DNA from 4 places in the Paenibacillus sp. y28 genome. Region 4 is predicted to be linked to each of the others. Evidence: predicted binding sites of a transcription regulator. Region 4 holds the regulator's gene; each other region holds the start of a gene.
The links. Region 4 encodes Rex, which represses fermentation and respiration genes when NADH is low (regulators of the CRP and FNR family bind a similar motif). Its sites were predicted from a motif close to TTGTGAAATATTTCACAA; they were not measured.

Region 1 (4,647 bases), on a different contig from region 4:
ACCATGGAGCTGCAGCGTGTGAACGCGCCGAATCACCGGTTTGAATTCAAGCCCGGCCTGGAGGATGCGCATGTGAATGCCGATCCGGATAAAATGAAGCAGGTGCTGATGAATGTGATCGGCAATGCGATCAAATATTCACCGGATGGCGGTACAGTGTCTGTTCAATTGAGACGCGAGGACGCCAACTTATGCATTGACATAACGGACGAGGGTTTAGGAATTCCGGCGGAGGCGCTGCCGAAGCTGTTTCACAAATTTTATCGGGTGGATAACTCGGATCGCCGGGAGATTGGCGGAACGGGGCTGGGGCTTGCCATTGTGAAGGAAATTATGAACATTCACGGCGGAGACGTCAAGGCGTCGTCGGTGTACGGGCAAGGCAGCACCTTTACGCTGCTGCTGCCGCTGGCCGGTCCGGCCTATGAGTCAATGGCATTGGCCGCACAATCGGCAGCCCAGGGCAAGGGTCCGGTCTACATTGTCGAGGACGATGCGAGCTTGTCCGATCTGCTGGCGGAGGAATTGACGGAGAGCGGCTATCATGTCGTTCAGTTTGCCCGGGGCGAAGAGGCGCTAAAGGCGATGTCGGAGACGGTTCCCGCAGCCGTTGTGCTGGATCTGGTGCTGGCTCACGGCATGAGCGGCTGGGCTGTCATTGAACAGATGAAGCATAGTGATTTGCTGAAGCATGTGCCGATTTTGGTTTCCAGCGCTTTTGAAGAAAAAGAGCGGGCTCAGGATCTCGGGGCCAGAGGGTACCTGGTCAAGCCGTATCAGCCGCATAAGCTGTCCAAAGCGCTGCTGAGGATCATGGCGGATGAAAGTGTGCAAGGCCCGATTTATGTGCCGGAATCGATAAGCTGAACCCATAAGAAAGGGAGCCCGCGGGGGCTCCCTTTCTACAACCAGCCGTAGCTCGAGCCGGCTTTTTTATTTTTCACGAACGGTTCTAATCGACGCGGGTGGTGTGAGTTTTATGACTTGCTTTACCGCCCCAAGGTGTGCCCAGCAGCGGAAGCGCCCAGCGATCCAGACCATACCAGCCAGCGTTTTTCCAGGCTAATACGAGCCAAGTGGCAAGAATAAACAGCAGCGGGTTTGTGCTGAGTGTTCCGGCGAACAAAAAGCTGACGTTCATAATGGCGCCGAAGAATGCCGCAATTCCGGTAAGGAGACCCAAAATCAGGCCCAGTCCGACCAGCAGCTCGCCGAAAGCGACCATATAGGCAAAAATCTTGGCATTGGGAAGCACGAAGCTTTCCAGAAACCCTGCATACCAGCCGGTAACATCCTTGCCTGACTCAGCCTTGGCCAGCGCGCCCTTGACGAAGCTCTGCAGGGCCGAGCCTGCGTTGTCTCCCGTCCATGCCGGGCTGGTCACTTTTTTCCAGCCTGCCGTAATCCACGCATAGCCAAGGTACAAGCGGATAACGAGCCAGATGAGCCCCGCTCTTGTACTGCTGAATAAAAAGCGGGATACCGGATTTTCCGGAATGTGAATTTCTTTTTGCATATGAACAACTACCTCCCCATAAATGAACGCCTGAACAACGGCTTCTTCTCTCTTATCGTTTATTATAGGCGTAGACAGGTTACATTTGATGTGATATTTATCACACCCTGTACAGTAATTACAATTCTGGCTGTTGCCTGACAGGGTGGACTTCTTGGGGACATTTGGTACAATGAGGGGGAGGCTTCTACAGAACGGAAGCCTTCTTTATTTTGGATAAAGGGAGGAAGCAGCATGATGAAGACACAGCACCGCAGCAGCATGAAAGTGCGCAGGCCGCAAATAGGAGGTGATATCTACTATGAACCATAGCCAAGCGTGGATGAAAACGATGAAGCGAATGGACGGGTCTCCGTCAGATTGGCATAGCGCAGCTAGAAAGCGGTTTCATTATTATTCTCCGAACGGCATGAAGCGCCCCCTGACGGGCGGCCTGCTTGATGCTACTCCTCCGGCTGCAGCGCGATTGAAGCAGCCGCCTTCTTTTTGCGAAAGGAGGGAATTCCAATGAACCTCAAAGAAATCGATCTCCCCGGCATTGGCCGGAAATATTCCTTGATTACCGAAGCAGGCGATCATCTGGTCGTTATTGTACACAACGATGAGCGCCGGGAGCTGTATCATATGAATGCCGACGATCCTGATGAAGTGCAGTCGGTCCTCACGCTGGACGATGAGGAAGCCCGCGTGCTTTCTTCCATTATTGGCGGAATGACCTATAAGCCCAAGGCGCTGGAGCAGCTGGAAATGGTGCTGGACGGCCTAATCATTGAATGGATTCGGGTTGATACCCGGTTTCAATGCATCGGCAGGCCGATCGGCGAACTGAATATCCGGCAAAAGACCGGAGCAACCATTATTGCGGTGCAGGACAAAAGCCGAACGACGCACATTAGTCCCGGGCCGGATCACATCTTCACTGCCGGAGCAACGGTTGTTGTTGCCGGCGAACGGACGCAGCTGTCCAAGCTGAAGCAGCTGCTTCTGGACGGCGGTCGATAGCCGATGGATACGATTATTTTTGAGGTCGGTCTGGCGCTGGTTTTAATTACGCTGGTCGCTTTTTTGTCCGCTAAGCTGCGGTTCTCGGTCATTCCCTTTTATATTTTGATTGGAATGGCTGTCGGGCCGCATGCCCCTCATTTCTGGATTATAGATTTGCGTTTCATTGAAAGCTCCGCCGTTATCGATTTTATGGGGCGGCTTGGCATTTTGTTTCTATTGTTTTATTTGGGGCTGGAGTTTTCCGTCGCGAGGCTGCTTAAATCAGGCAAGACGATCGTTGTGGGCGGCCTGTGCTATGTCGCGCTTAACTTCGCTTCAGGTCTCCTGCTCAGCTGGATGATGGGGCTTCCGCTGAAAGAGATGCTTGTGGTGTGCGGGATTATGACCAGCTCCTCGACAGCCATTGTGGCCAAGGTGCTCGTTGATTTGAAGCGGACAGCCAATCCGGAGACAGAAATTATTATGGGCATGATTATGTTCGACGATTTGTTTATCGCGATTCATATTTCGATTTTGTCCGGATTGCTGCTGAGCGGGGCAACCTCGCTTACGGGGGTTCTGCTGGTTGCATTATCAGCCTTTTTGTTCATTGTGCTGTTTCTCGTTATCGGGAGAAGGCTGGTTAAGCATGTGGATAAGGCGCTCAGTGTGCCTTCCTCCGAGCTCTTCCTGCTTACGGTTATGACGCTGCTGTTTCTCGTAGCGGGCTTCTCGGAAACACTTCATGTCGCAGAGGCCATCGGCGCCTTGATGATTGGCCTGGTGCTGGGGGAATCAGCTCATGTGAAGCGGATTGAGCATTTTGTCATGCCGTTCCGCGATTTTTTCGGCGCATTGTTTTTTTTCAGCTTCGGTTTAACGATCGAGCCGACGGCGCTGGGAGGGGCTGTCCTGATGGCGGTCCTTGCTGTCATCCTGACACTCCTGTGCAACCTGTTTGCCGGGTTTATCGCAGGCCGGCTTTCCGGCGTATCACCGCGTGCCTCGTTAAACGTAGGCTTCACCCTAGTGTCGCGGGGCGAATTCTCTATTATTATGGCTAATCTGGGCAAAGCCGGCGGATTGCTGCCCGCGATTCAGTCCTTTGCCGTGCTTTATGTACTGCTGCTCGCGATACTCGGCCCGCTGCTGGCGAAGGAATCCAAAGGAATATACGGGATTTACGAGCGGTTGACGAAGCGGAAACGAGCCAAGGATGAGACGGGGAGCGGATAAGCCGCAGTCATGTTTTGCCGTAAGGCGGAATTGAAAATGAAAGAAGAAGAACCTCCAGGTCACAGAAAAGGTATGCTGCCCTTTAGCAGTCTGTGTTAAGCAATGACACTCATGGCATGCTTAACAAGGGGAGCCTATCTAGAGTGAGCATGGAGGTTCTTCGGCGTGCGATTCGTTTCTCCGTCAGGGGATGCTGCTGGTCTTTGGTTGTTTGTCAGGTTTAGTATAGCTCCAGCCGGACTAGCTTGTAATCTGCATCCGTGTCAATGCGCCTTCAAAGGATACATCGATGGAATTGTTGCCGGTAACATAGCGCCACAGCTTGGCCCGGAGAATATGCTCATTGCGGGACTCGTCTCCCTGCCAAGGGTAGTTGGCGTTGTAAATGATGTCGCGGACTTCCTTGCTGTCATAGCCGTCCGTATTGAACAGGTTGCGCTGCTCGCAGCCGGGACGAAGCCGGAGCTTGAACACATAGCGGGTGCGGTCCGTCGCGTTCGGCATGGCGGCATGCCAAATACCGTGATGAAGAATTGCAATCGTGCCGGCCTTGCAGGCGAGCTGCTTCTGGCCGACGATATTTTTGTAGCGGCCGATGCTGAAGTTGCTCACCTTGCGCAGATGGGATCCAGGTAAAATAATGGTCGGCCCCATCTCAATCGGAGTGTCGTGTGAGAAATAAAACGCCTGCACATCGAAGCCGTACGGACGCGTGTCAATCACAGAGTCCTGATGCCAGTTCTGGGCGGTCGCTTTTTCCGGCTTAACGATATGCATAAACGAATGGTCATATACGGGATTTGGACCGACGAAGCTTTGCAGCGCCCCTTTCACCTGCGGAAGCTCGAAGATGTCCTGTATCCGCTTCGATTCCGTCCAAAACCTGGCGCTGCCCTCGCTGTATTGGCGCT
Region 2 (4,647 bases), on a different contig from region 4:
TGCCGGCAAAGACGTACAGCCAGTTTTTTAACGTATCGTTCACCGTCGTTCGGCCGGCCAGCGTGCTCATCGTAAAAAACATGTTATTTCCCGTAAACAGTTCCGATCCGGCGAAAACAACGAGGGTCAGGGCGAGCCCGAAGGACATCCCCATAACCAGGGTTTGTACCTGGGAGCCCGCAGCCGCCAGCGGCGCCCCCACGGAGAAAATTAAAATAATTCCGAGTCCGACATAAGCTCCGGCCAGCATGGATGACACCAGATAACGGGCCAAGCTTTGATTCATGCTTTCTTTTTTCTTCACAGCCGCTTCCACAATGGCTTCTACATGCTGCGTAAACATACGGCATCCTCCTTGTGCTTAACTCCCCGTCCCTTGAAGCTCCGGTTCGCCAAGCAGCACCTGCCCGTCGATTACCTGTACCGGAAAGGTCAGCACCTGCCCGGTATCCGGTGCCTGTACGCGGCCTGACGTCAAATCTATTTTCCAATCATACAGCGGGTCGTACACATAGTTTCCCGACACCATTCCTTCGGCGAGCGGTCCTCCTTTGGGATGCGGGCTCCGGTTTTCCAGAGCAAATATTTGATCAGCGGATGTCCGGAACAAGGCAATCTCCCTGCCCTTGAAGCTGACCACCCGCCCGATTTGCGGCAGAAGCTGCTCCAGCCTGCCTACCGGATAAAAGGCCTCTTGGCTTTTCATCGTTTGTCCCTCCTTATGCATCGTCCAGCTAAGCTTTCGAATGAATTTGCAATTGCTCGAATAAAGCGCTGCTGACTTCAGCGTCCCTGAGCATTTTTGTCCATGGCTCTTCTACCTGATGCAGCGCGAATTCAATACGGGTTACTAGCGCCTTCCGGTTCCCGGTGTCCTCCACCACGGCCTGGCGGATATTATCGAGCCCCATACGCTCCACCCATTCCGAGGTTCTCTCCAAATAATTGCCCGTTTCCCGGTAATATTGCATGACAGCGGCGCACAGGTCCATTAATTCCTGGTCCGTCTTCACCTTGCAAAGTGAATCGGCAAGCCGGGCTTTGACCCCGCCGTTCCCGCCGATGAAAATTTCCCACCCGCCATCGTTTCCGACAATGCCGATATCCTTTGTGCAGGATTCTGCGCAATTCCGCGGACAGCCGTTTACAGCCATCTTGAATTTGGCCGGGAAATCCAGACGTTCAAACTTGCGTTCCAGCAGCGCTCCCATCCCCATGGAATCCTGCGTGCCGAAGCGGCAAAATTGCGATCCGACACACGTCTTGACGGTCCGGAGTGATTTGGCGTATGCATACCCTGACGGCATGTCGAGCTCTGCCCAGACCTTCGGCAAATCCTCTTTTTTCACCCCGATCAGATCGAGCCGCTGCCCGCCTGTCACCTTGACCGCCTTAACCTCATATTTCAGAGAAACGTCGGCGATTTTCTTCAGCTCTTCCGGTGTGGTCACTCCGCCATACATACGCGGTACGACCGTGAACGTGCCGTCCTTCTGAATATTGGCGCCCATGCGTTCATTTACAAAGCGGGATTCCTTTTCATCTTCGAAGGTATCGGGGTACAGCATACCCAAATAATAATTCAGGGCCGGACGGCATTTGGAGCAGCCCTCCGTTTGGCTCCAGTTTAGCACATGCATAACTTCCTTCGTCGTTGTGAGCCCCTTCGCCTTTATCTCCGCCACAATCTCATCACGTCCGAGTGTGGTGCAGCCGCAAATTCCCTGCTTTGCCGCTGCCTTGAAGCCATCGCCAAGCACATACTGCAGCATTTGCTCCACCACCGGCTTACAGCCTCCGCACGAGCGGGTCGCTCCGGTGCAGGCCTTAATTTCTTCGACGGTCGTCAATTGCTTCTCGGTAATGACATCAACAATCGTTTTTTTGGTGACGCCGTTACAGCCGCAGACGATTTCGTCGTCGGCCATCTGCTCTACTCCGGCAGAAGGTCTGCCGTTATGGCTGCAGCCGGAGCCGGTTCCCATGAGCGAAGCATACCGTTCGTCGGTCATGACCGCCCCCTGCTTAACCCATTTCTGCAAATTGGCCGAGTCGGTAATATCCCCGAACAAAACAGCCCCCACCATGACCTGGTCCTTGAGCAATATTTTCTTATACGCGCCTCTCCAATCATCCCTGCTGGTGATGACCCTGTGCTCCGGCCCTTCGATAAATTCGCCGGTCGAGAACACGTCGATACCTGAGATCTTCAGCTTGGTAGATACCACCGAGCCTTCATAAGGCGCGGTTTCCACGCCGCACACATGCTTAGCCAGCACCAGGCCCTGCTCGAATAACGGCGCGACAAGTCCGTAGCAAATCCCGCGGTGCTCCGTACATTCCCCGACTGAATAAACATTCGCCATCGATGTTTGCATGTAATCATTAACCACAATGCCCCGTTTGGTTTGTATCCCGCTCGCCGCAGCCACACTGAAATCAGGCTTAATGCCTGCAGCCATCACGACAAACTCTGCCTCCAGCCCGGTGCCATCGGCAAAGCGCAGCCCGGCCACACGGTCGCCCCCGGTAAGCTCCACCGTCTGTGCCCCCATAAGAAACCGGATGCCTTGGCGCTCCAATTCCGCCTTCAGCATGGAGGACGCCTGCCGATCCAGCTGCCGTTCCATCAAATCCTCCATCAGATGGACAACCGTTACGTCCATTCCAAGGTGAACAAGCCCTTTGGCAGCCTCCAGCCCAAGCAGTCCGCCTCCGATAACAGCCGCTTTCTTACAGGCTTTGGCCGCTTCCAGCATATGATGGCAGTCGGCGATATCCCGAAATCCGACAACGCCTTCCTTCTCTGCGCCGGGCACCGGAAGAATAAACGGCTTTGAGCCTGTTGCAATGATTACTTTATCGTAAGGAACACGGATGCCTTGCGTGGTCACGACTTCCTTATTCTCCTCATCGATATGGGAAACCGTTGTTCCGGCGTGCAGCTTGATGCCGTTATCCCTGTACCAGTCCCAGTCGTTGAGGATAATATCCTCCATCGTCTTGCTGCCGTCCAGAACATAGGATAGCATAATTCGGTTATAATTGGGATGCGGCTCGCTCCCGAACACGGTAATCTCAAACCGTGAGGTCAGCTTCAATATTTGTTCGACCGTACTGATGCCGGCCATGCCATTTCCGATGACAACGAGTTGTTCCTTTTTGTGCATTACCATTGAGGCCCCTCCTTAAACAATCAACTTGTGACTATAGTTGAGAGTATACACGGAAGAGAAGCAGGAACATGTGAGAAAGGTCACACGGTTGTGATTCTTTTCACTTATTATTGAACGTCTTGTGAACTAACGGCCCGGCAAAAATAGACCCCGCAGAAGCAACCGTCCATGCCTTTTCACCACAAATATTCAAGGCGCAAAACCGTACCTGCTGAGCAAAACTTGTCCTTCCGGAAACACGCGGACGAATCTCTCGTAAACGATACGATAAGCATCCGGATGATACCACTCCTCCAGCCCCAGTTCCTCGTATAAGCGGCGTATTCCGAGCTGGCGCGTCCGTTTGCCGCCGCTGCCGTCCCCCATGAAATAATCGTCGATACATACCCGATTGACCAGAGGCAGCAGCTTGTCCGCAAACGCCTCCGTGCTCGGCAGCAGCGGAGCGATGGCCGCTTGAGCGGGAATACCGGCCTCCGCCAACAGCTGAAGCGTCCTTAATCTGGCCTGGATCGGCGGCGCGCCCGGCGCAAAATGCTTGCGGATGTCCTCCCGGTCCGTTTCTACGGTCATGCTAACCCTCACCCGGTCCTGCAGGCGCTGCAGCAAATCAATGTCCCGCCGGACAAGCGGACTGCGGGTCTGCACGAGTACAAAATCAGGGGGGTCGTCAGCCATAACCTCCAGCAGAGCGCGCGTTATTTTTTCCTTGTACTCGGCAGGCTGATAAGGGTCCGTGCTGGATGACATGAAGAGGGTCACTTTTCCTTTGGCTTTGGCCCGCTGAAGCTCCTTCCGTAACATATCCGCCGCCCCCTTCTTCATGTCTACCCACGTCCCCCATGGCTCCTTGCGGAATATGGAAACCGGCATTTGACGCACATAGCAATACGAGCAGCCAAACGAACAGCCGGTATACGGATTCAATGAATGACTGTAATCCGCAAGAAAGCCGCTCCCTTTATTCAGAAGTGATTTGGGCTGCTTGTACTGTTGGTCCGTCTTCATCATTTCCCCCTTCTGCTGAATCGCACAGCGCTGCCGCTCGCTTGTTCCGGCTCGTGCGGCGGTATTCCGCCGGGGTATAACCGGTCATTTTCTTAAACAGTGTGATGAAATAAGGAAGATTCGGCAGCCCGACATCCGCCACAATATCTGTCATCGGATCGTCTGAACCGGCCAGCAGTTCCTTCGCACGGCCCATGCGGACCTGCTGGATGTACGCCATCGGCGTAATGCCTTTTACCCGCTTGAATGTCCGGTGCAGATGATATGGGCTCCCATGACACATGTCTGCCAAGAGGCCCAGTGTCAGTGCTTCTTTATAATTCTGGTCGATGTATTGCGTCATTTGGGCTACCCACTCCGTATCAGGCAGGCGTTCCCCTGTCGGCTTGCACCGTTTACAAGGGCGGAAATGGGCGGACAATGCATGTTTAGGCGTGGGGAATATCCATACATTTTCCTTATT
Region 3 (4,647 bases), on a different contig from region 4:
AAGAGCACGAATACGATAGCTACCATCGCAATGGCGATACTAACCTGCGCGCCCAAAATCAGCGGATCGCCTGTTACGAAAAATTCCGAGGCGAATTGTTTGATTTGATCCAGCATGATCAGACTTCCTTTCGACTGTTTTAATGCCTCATCCTGAAAGCAGGGTAAAGCAAGCTGCCCGCGGCTCTGGAATCTAGACCCGCCCGCTCACGCTGATCGGGTCCTTGATTTCCTTTGCCGCCAAAGGCGTTCTTTACCGTTCTTCATCCCCTGCGTCAGGGCCTGGACTGCGGTGCAGCCGCAGGCGCCTGCTTGCCTGCAGGCTCAATCCCGGTTCGCTGTGCTCCCGCGCCTTGTCCTTCCCTTTCGCCGGTGTGATTATGCACATTGACAGCGTACTTGGTCACAATTTTTTGGAATAAGCCTTCCGGGAAGGAAGAGAAGTACTGAATGTCGGATGTGCCAGGCTTCGCCAAGGCATTATATTTGTCAATCGTGAGCGCGGAGGCGGATTTCTTAATGCCCGCAGCCCAGTTATCAAACTCACTTTGCGAGGTTACCTTCACATCGAATTTCATTTGGGCGAAATGCTCGCCGCTGAAGTTCGCTCCAGAGCCGTAGTATACGCCCTGCTCATCCGCTTGTAAATACAAAGTCATTGCCATGCCGGACATCGTGTACATCTGGCCGCCAAGCTGCGGAATCCAGAACGAGTTCATCGGCGCATCCGATGTCAATTCAAAACGAATCGGAACATCCTCTGGAATTTGCAATGTATTGACCGTAGCAATTCCCTGCTCCGGATAAGTAAACAGCCATTTCCAGTCGAGCGAGGTCGCCTGAATCGTAATGGCCTTCTTGGTCGACTCAATCGGCTTGGAGGGCTCTAAAGCAAACGTATACTTCGCTGTTATCGCCGCCAAAATAATGATAATGACAATCGGTATGCCCCACCAGACTACTTCCATCTTCGTACTGTGGGACCAGTTAGGCTGGTAGCTGGCGCTGTTGTTCGGCACATCCCGGTAACGCCATACGATGTAGGCGGTCAAGGCAAGCACCGGCACCAGAATAATGCCGCATAACACGGACGAAATAATAATTAAATCCTTCTGGCTTTGTCCGATAGGCCCTTTCGGGTCCATGACCATCAAATCGCTGCTACAGCCAGACAAAAGCAAGATCATGAACATAAACAAAACCGGTATTGCGACCCGAAAAACTTGTTTCGGTTTCTGCATTGGCGATCCTCCCCATTCGTGCGAAAGCGTTCATTCATCCGCCTGCCAAAATCAAAATTGTTCTTTGCTACATATACCATAACAGATATGAGCGAACTTCTCTCCTGTGTTTACAAATACGTCAAAGTATCGCCTTACTTTTGAAAAAATTTTGTCACCGCGCCGCCATATCTTGAAACGATTACAAAGAAAGCCCCCCGCCTTTAGCCAGATGGCTAAAAGCGGGGGGGCTCCGCGAGTCACCCATTATAATAGGTAGAAACTCGTTCGCAACGCCTATTCGTTCTCTGATTCCGCCCGTGAATGAACCAAATGAATCGCCGTACGAATAACGTAAATGAAGACACTGCCTACCATAAATCCGAGCCCGACCATAAGCGCAGTGTTCTCTTCACTAAAATGTTCAATGCTATACAGGCTAAGTGCGATGCCGAGGCCCAGGAAAAACCACGCCGCTGCGGTCATCAGCTTAACCAGACGACCTACATCCCGTGCGTCCGGGGTAACTTCTGAAGATGATGCAGTTTTTGTCGCCATTGTAATCACTCCAAACTGTGTGAAAGTGCTTTCTTTGATTTCAGTATACTATAGGATATGAATTTGTTCAAATAATTTTCACTTTTTGGTCAAAAAAATATCAAATTTAGTTAAAGGCCTTCGAGCCTTGCCGGTGTGTGATATTTGTCACAGAACATCCGATCCTAACCATGTTAAAGTATGGCTATGTCTACCAGAAAGGAGCGTTCATGCGGGATGGAACACGTTCCATTACAACAAGTCGAGAAGCTGGCTTTAAAAAAGCATCGCGTGTTTCAAGCGAGTAAAGTGCGCTACCTCCTGCGTGCGATGCTGGCCAGTATGTTTATCGGGTTCGGGGTCATTGTGGCCTTCAAAACGGGAAGCTTCTTTTATTTGGAGCATTCGCCCCTTACGTACCCGATGGCCGCGCTTACCTTCGGCGGCGCGATTATCCTGATCGCTTACGGAGGCGGCGACTTATTCACCGGCAATACGTTCTACTACACATTTGCTGCGCTGAGGAAGAAGCTGCGCTGGGGCGAAGTGATCAAGCTGTGGCTGATGAGCTATGCGGGCAACCTGATTGGCGCGCTCTTCTTCGCCTTCCTGATTTGGACGACGGGACTGTTCAAGGACCCGAGTGTCAACGGCTTTCTGCTGAGTGTCGTCGACAAAAAGCTGGAGGCGCCGGTACTGGAGCTGTTTTTCCGCGCGCTGTTGTGTAACTGGCTCGTATGCCTGGCCTTCTTTATCCCGATGGGGCTGCAAGGAGACGGGCCCAAGCTGTTTACAATGATGCTGTTTGTATTCTGCTTCTTTATTTCGGGCTATGAGCACAGCATCGCCAATATGTGCACGTTCGCCATCGCGCTGGTCCTGGAGCATCCTCCGGCCATGTCGGTCGCCAATTTGCTTCATAATATGGTGCCCGTAACGCTTGGAAACCTTGCAGGCGGGGCGCTGCTGATGGGCTTTATGTATTATTTCGTTAACAAACCGTTTGAAGAGGAGATTTCCAAATGAAAAAAACAAGAATCGTCATTATCGGCGTTGGCGCCGTTGGCTCCACTACCGCTTATACGCTCCTGCTGCGGGGCAGAATGGATGAGCTCGTCCTTATCGATGCCAACCATGCAAAAGCAGTCGGGGATGCGCTTGATATGAATCACGGCCTGCCGTTTATCGGCGGCACCAAGGTTTGGGCCGGCACGTACGAGGACTGCCGCGATGCGGATATCATCATCATAACCGCCGGAGCCGCCCAGAAGCCGGGTGAGACCCGTGTCAACCTGCTGAAGCGCAATGTTGCTATCTATGAAAGCATTATTTCAGAGGTATTGAAATATAACGAAGACGGAATTCTGCTTCTCGCCACCAATCCGGTCGATATTATGAGCTACTTCTCCTTGAAAAAATCGAACTGGCCGGTCAACCGGGTCATCGGCTCCGGCACCCTGCTGGACAGCGCCCGCTTCCGTTATCTGATTGGCGAGGAGCTGGATCTCGACCCGCGCAGCGTGCACGCGCACATCATCGGGGAGCACGGCGATTCCGAGCTGCCGGTGTGGAGTCTGGCTAACGTGGCCGGTTCAGAGATTACGCTCAGTGAAGAAGCGAAGAACGAAATTTTTACCAACACCCGCGATGCCGCTTATCAGATTATCGAAGCCAAAGGCGCGACCTACTATGCAATCGCCCTGGCGCTTGACCGCATCGTCACGGCCATTCTCAGGAACGAATCCGCCGTGCTGTGCGTATCGACCCTGCTCGATAACTATCACGGCGTATCCGATGTGTATCTCGGCGTGCCTTGCATTGTGGACCGGCAGGGCGTCCGGCAGGTGCTGGATATCCAGCTGTCCGAGCAGGAAAAGGAGCTGCTGCACCGCTCTGCAAACAAGCTGAAGGACCTGATTCAATCGATCTCGGAGTAATTGCCGGTAAGCGGGACTTACCGACGAGGTACGTCTGTGAAATGAATGTCCATTAAAGAAGCCAGCCTTTGGCTTCACCACGTGGTGAAGCCAAAGGCTGGCTTTGTTTGTTTGATTACTTTTTGTTTATTACTTTTTGTTTGATTACTTTTTGTTTGATTACTTTTTGTTTGATTACTTTTGTTTGATTACTTGTCGACTTGATACCGCTGGTCAATGCTCTGCATATACTGGAGCTCGGTTTCACCAAGCAGCTTGGAGAAATGCTCCGGCATGCCCGACTTGTACATCCCCGGCGTAACCTGGGCCGGCCTCTGGCGCTCCTTCGCTGATTCCTGCTTCGCCTTCATCAGAATGTCAGTGGCAGCCGCCTTCAGATTGACCACCCTCGCCCGGAAAATATCCATGGAGCTCACATTGTAGTCCAGCGCTTCCTGCTTCAGCCGCTCCGCGTCCTTTGAATACGCGAGAAATTGACCGGCGCTCTCCACAAGCACCTCATACTTGCCTTGAAACTCCACCGTATCCAAATCCGTTACATTCCGGTACGTCAGCCCCTGTCTGTTCAGCTCCGCTTCCACCTCCCGCGCAGCCACAATCGTGTTCAGCGCATAGTAGGTAACAAGCAGGTTCTTGGACTTGAAATCATTCAGCTCTGCCGTCCTCTGCTCAGCCAGCAGGGTGCCGAACTGTGCCAGAAACGAGTCTGTCAAAGGCTTGACCTCCGCCCGCAAGGCCAGTATGCTCCGGTGCAGCTCCTTGCCCTTCGCGAAATCATCATCCACATACGATTTCATTTTATAGTAGGAATCCGCTTCGATGATGCTGGTCATCAGCTCATTCCACTTCGGATACAGCTCCTTCAGCGTGCGGTCCGCTTCGTCCAGCGCCGGCTGCTTGTCGGCGTAGCCGAAATACGGATCGATTTCCTTTTTGTTTTTAAACTCAAGGAAA
Region 4 (4,647 bases):
TTTGCCCCTTTTTATGAAGCCGTCAAGGACGGCCTACGAGCCAAATTCGGCGATTTTCAAGTGCGGGAAGCGCAAGAGCAGATGCTATCAGAAGTGGAAGCGGCTTTTGACCAGAAGCAGCACCTGATGATCGAAGCGGGAACAGGAACTGGCAAATCACTTGGTTATTTGATCCCCTCCCTTTATTATGGCATCCGCGAGGGCCGCAAGGTTGTTGTGAGCACGCATACGATAAATTTGCAGGAGCAGCTGCGCCAGCGGGACATTCCGCTGCTTCACGAGATTTTTCCTGTTCCGTTTCGGGCGGCCATTATGAAGGGACGTAATCATTACCTCTGCTTGCGCAAGTTTGAGCAGCGTGTCATTCAGCTTGAGCTGGAAACGGATAAGGAAGAGCGAATCAGTGCGGCTCAGCTCATCGTTTGGCTCGGAGAGACCGGGCATGGTGAAGACGACGAGCTTAATTTGGCTGGCAAAGGACGCCACTTGTGGCAAACAGTAGCCAGTGATACGGACTCCTGTCTGAACCGGGCATGTCCATGGTTTAAGAAATGCTTCTACCATCGAGCCCGGCAAGAGGCCAATACAGCTGATATCGTCATTACGAATCATTCCCTCCTGTTTACCGATGTGAAGGCTGAAAACCGGCTGCTTCCTTCGTATAAGCAGCTTGTTATCGACGAGGCCCACCACTTCGAGGAGGTAGCCAGCCGCCATCTCGGTCAGGAAGTGTTTTATGGCACCCTGGTCAATTCCCTGGTGTGGCTGTATAAGGACAGCAAGACCGGACTTCTGCCGCAGCTGCGCATCCGCTTGATGAAGGAAAACGGGACGGAGAAGCTGGAAGCCTGGCTTGCGGAGCTGGACCGCCTGAGTGAGCTGACCATTAAAATTAAGGAGCAATGGGATCAGCTGACCGAGCAGCTGTTCACAGAGCTGAAGCCGCAAATGGACGGACTAGGGGAAAACAATCAGCTTGTCCAGCGGATGAAAAAAGAGCTGCTTCCTGAAAAATGGGACGATCTGCTTATTATGGAAGATAATATATATATGGATTTAAATACGCTCCTGAAGCAGCTGGACCGTCTGACCGGCGAATGGAAGGAAAATCAGGAGGAGCTGTCGCTGCAAAGCCTTGTTACGGATGTTTCCGGCGTATGTAAAGATTTGCAGCGGACCCGGGATAACCTGCGGTTTTTCATGAAAATGAATGACAATAATTACGTCTACTGGCTGGAAGCAAGCCCGTTTCTGAAAAGCCGCTCGATTCATCTCAACTGTGCGCCTGTGGATGTCAGCAAGCTTCTGGGTGAATATATATTCGAGCCAAAAGACAGCGTCATCATGACATCGGCGACGCTGTCGGTCGATAAATCGTTCGCTTACAGCTGCGAGCAGCTTGGCCTCGATGCCGCTCACGCCTCAGGAAAGCTGAAAACCGTCCAGCTGCTGTCTCCGTTTAATTACCGGGAGCAGGCGTTGGTTATCGTTCCGCGTGATTTTCCGAGTGTGCGGGGCACTGTGGCGGATCAGCATTTCCTGAATGCGCTGGTAGGCTCTTTAAAGGACATTGCAGTTGAGATGCAGGGCCGGATGCTGGTGCTGTTCACCTCGAACCGGATGCTGAAGCAGGTGCACGCCCCGCTGAAGGAGCAGCTGAGCGAGCACAATATTAGCGTGCTGGGGCAGGGGGTGGATTCCGGAAACCGGACCAAGCTGACCAAGCTGTTCCAGAATCAGCCGCGTGCCGTGCTGCTCGGAACCAGCAGCTTCTGGGAAGGAGTCGACATTCCCGGGGAAGCGCTTAGTGTGCTTGCTATCGTGAGACTGCCTTTTCAGCCGCCGACACACCCACTGGTTGAAGCCAAGTGCGAACGAATAAAACAATCCGGCGGGAATCCCTTTATGCGGTATTCGGTCCCGCAAGCGGTTATCCGCTTCAAGCAGGGCTTTGGCCGTCTGGTCCGGAAGGAAAAGGACAAAGGGATTGTCATCCTCTACGATACCCGGGTTATCGAGTCATCATACGGCAAATATTTCTTGTATTCACTGCCTAAGCCCAAGATTGAGCATATGCCGACCGGTCAGCTTGTTGGGCGTATCAAAGAATGGATGGGGGAAACCGTCTGATGAAAACGCCGAAAATTTCCGAAGCCGTCGTAAGGCGGCTGCCGGTATATCTCCGGTTTTTGAATGAATTGCAAAAAAATGATATCCATACCGTGTCATCGCAGGATTTAGGCCAGCGCCTTGATTTGAATCCGGCTCAAATCCGTAAGGATTTGGCGTATTTCGGGGAGTTCGGCAAAAAAGGAATCGGCTATGACGTATCGTATCTGATTGAAAAAATAAGCCAGATCCTGAAGCTTGACCGCACTGTCCATGTCGCTTTGGTCGGAGCGGGCAATCTGGGCCGGGCGCTGTGCAATTACAACGTCTATTCTCAAGACCGGATGCAGATCGTGGCCGTTTTTGACGCGGTTCCGGAGAAAATCGGTGAAATGATTAGCCATTTGAGGGTTCAGCCGATGCAGGAGCTGCAGGAAACCATCAAGCGCCAAGAGGTTCGAATCGGCATCATTACGGTTCCTGCGGTGGAAGCGCAAAATGTGGCTAATCAATTTGTGGAGGCCGGTGTAGAGGCGATTTTGAATTTCGCGCCGGCGGTCATTAAGGTGCCGGAGCATGTTCGGGTTCAGTACACAGACCTGACAACAGAGCTGCAAAGCTTGGCTTATTACCTGGATTGAGTATGCCAGACATAAAAAAAGACCAGCTGCCGTAGGCTTGCCGATCATGGGTGTGATGCATATTAGGAGTAACGGAGCACGACGCTTTCGAGAATGTTCGCTACGTCCTCGCAGGCGTCCGTCGTTTCCTCCAGGCGCTCATACAATTCCTTCAGCTTGAAGTCCTCATAGGGATCGCGCGGAGTGGTGAAAATTTCGCGGATGCCTTCACGCATCAAAGCATCAGCGTCATTCTCCAGGCTGTTGATAATGACGGTATGCTCTTGAAGCTGGATGTACTTCTTCTTCGAAAGCAGCTTGAAGGCTTCCAGCATATGCTCGCAGGATTTGACGATGACTTCGGAGAAATCACGCATGTATTGATTTGTAAAATCGATGTTCAGGTAGTCGAAGCGAGCAATGGTCGCTTCAATGCCGTCCATGACGTCATCCACCTTGGCGGCGAGCTCCATAATGTCCTCCCGGTCCAGCGGCGTAATGAATACTTTATTCAAGCCCTTCATAATCGCGTGCGTAATGGAGTCGCCTTTGTGTTCCAGCTCCTTCAGCGCTGCATAGTAGGTGGCAGGCGGCTTGTCGCCCATCATTGCGCTTCGGAACATCTGCGACGCTTTAAGCGCGTTTTCTGCGGATTGAATGAGCAGATTGAAAAAATCGATGTCTCCTTTTTTGTTAAACAGCATCGTTAAGAAACCCCTTTCGTACCAGTCCGGCTGTTAGCTTACATAAGCAACCAAGGATAAAAATAGCATATCCGCGATTAGCTTGGCAATCAAAAATTTACAAAATCTTAACCTAGTTTGCCCTGAAAAGAGTTGTTTATTGTGAAGCTGTGCTGATTTTCGTATACTATATTGAAGAAAGCGAGGGTAAATGTGGTGACGACTTTATTGACAAAAACACTAATTGAGAACGCGCTGGTGCTGACTATGGATGAGCAGAACCCATTTTTGCGCGGCGTTATCGTTTTAGACGGGAACCGGATTGACTTTGTCGGGGAGCAGGCTCCCGAGCCGAGAGAAGCGTACAAGGAAATTATTTCAGGGAAGGGCAAGCTGTGGATGCCCGGCCTTGTCAATACGCACGGACATGCAGCGATGTCGCTGCTGCGGGGCTATGGGGATGATTTGGCGCTGAAGGTTTGGCTCGAAGAGAAAATGTGGCCGAACGAAGCGAAGTTTACAGGCGAGGATGTCAAATGGGGCACGCAGCTCTCGATTCTGGAAATGGTGAAGGGCGGAACGACGAGCTTCGTGGATATGTATGATCATATGGATCAGGTCGCCCAGGCTGTTGAATCAAGCGGCTTGCGCGCCTGCCTGACACGCGGTGTGATTGGCAATTGGTGCCCGGAGGAGGTTGCCCAGAACAAGCTTAAGGAAGCTGCGGAATTCGCCCGGAATTGGCATGGCGGGGCAGGCGGCCGTATTACGGCAATGATGTCTCCGCATGCGCCTTACACATGCTCTCCCGGCTATGTGGAGCAAATCGTGCAGGTGGCGCACGATCTGAATTTGCCGCTGCATACACACATGTCCGAAACACTCCAGGAGGTGCTGGCAAATGAGCAGGAATACGGGTTGCGTCCGGTTGCCCATCTGGAGAAGCATGGCTTGTTCTCGCGTCCGGCGCTTGTTGCTCACGCAGTGCATTTGACGGATGAAGAAATCGCCATTTTGAAAAAATACGACGTTCGCGTCTCGCACAATCCGGGCAGCAACTTAAAGCTTGCCAGCGGTGTGGCCCGGGTGCCGGATCTGTTGAAGGCCGGAGTGAAGGTATCGCTTGGCACGGATGGCCCTGCCAGCAATAACAACCTGGATATGTTTGAGGAGATGCGTCTGGCGGCGCTGATCCATAAAGGCGTATCCGGGGATCCGGTTGCCGTGCCTGCAGT

Region 1: WBG83_RS07200 (DoxX family membrane protein) is a predicted target of Rex. The motif match lies at 1,605-1,622, and genes of this name have one in related genera.
Region 2: nirB (nitrite reductase large subunit NirB) is a predicted target of Rex. The motif match lies at 3,265-3,282, and genes of this name have one in related genera.
Region 3: WBG83_RS07540 (formate/nitrite transporter family protein) is a predicted target of Rex. The motif match lies at 1,833-1,850, and genes of this name have one in related genera.

The regions. Positions count from the first base shown of each region.
Region 1 is NZ_JBBBNV010000006.1:4,351-8,997, forward strand. Features, by position in the region: gene WBG83_RS07195 (ATP-binding protein) at 1-867, shown strand, start outside; gene WBG83_RS07200 (DoxX family membrane protein) at 953-1,516, opposite strand; gene WBG83_RS07205 (cation:proton antiporter regulatory subunit) at 2,024-2,518, shown strand; gene WBG83_RS07210 (cation:proton antiporter) at 2,522-3,736, shown strand; gene WBG83_RS07215 (phytanoyl-CoA dioxygenase family protein) at 3,977-4,647, opposite strand, start outside.
Region 2 is NZ_JBBBNV010000002.1:37,816-42,462, reverse strand. Features, by position in the region: gene WBG83_RS03360 (formate/nitrite transporter family protein) at 1-343, opposite strand, end outside; gene nirD (nitrite reductase small subunit NirD) at 362-706, opposite strand; gene nirB (nitrite reductase large subunit NirB) at 735-3,176, opposite strand; gene WBG83_RS03345 (SPL family radical SAM protein) at 3,366-4,184, opposite strand; gene WBG83_RS03340 (bifunctional transcriptional activator/DNA repair enzyme AdaA) at 4,138-4,647, opposite strand, start outside.
Region 3 is NZ_JBBBNV010000006.1:86,258-90,904, reverse strand. Features, by position in the region: gene WBG83_RS07555 (cbb3-type cytochrome c oxidase subunit I) at 1-116, opposite strand, end outside; gene cyoA (ubiquinol oxidase subunit II) at 275-1,240, opposite strand; gene WBG83_RS07545 (hypothetical protein) at 1,517-1,777, opposite strand; gene WBG83_RS07540 (formate/nitrite transporter family protein) at 1,994-2,782, shown strand; gene WBG83_RS07535 (L-lactate dehydrogenase) at 2,779-3,693, shown strand; gene WBG83_RS07530 (DUF3829 domain-containing protein) at 3,882-4,647, opposite strand, start outside.
Region 4 is NZ_JBBBNV010000001.1:503,793-508,439, reverse strand. Features, by position in the region: gene dinG (ATP-dependent DNA helicase DinG) at 1-2,130, shown strand, start outside; gene WBG83_RS02215 (redox-sensing transcriptional repressor Rex) at 2,130-2,750, shown strand; gene WBG83_RS02210 (DUF47 domain-containing protein) at 2,813-3,433, opposite strand; gene WBG83_RS02205 (amidohydrolase) at 3,680-4,647, shown strand, end outside.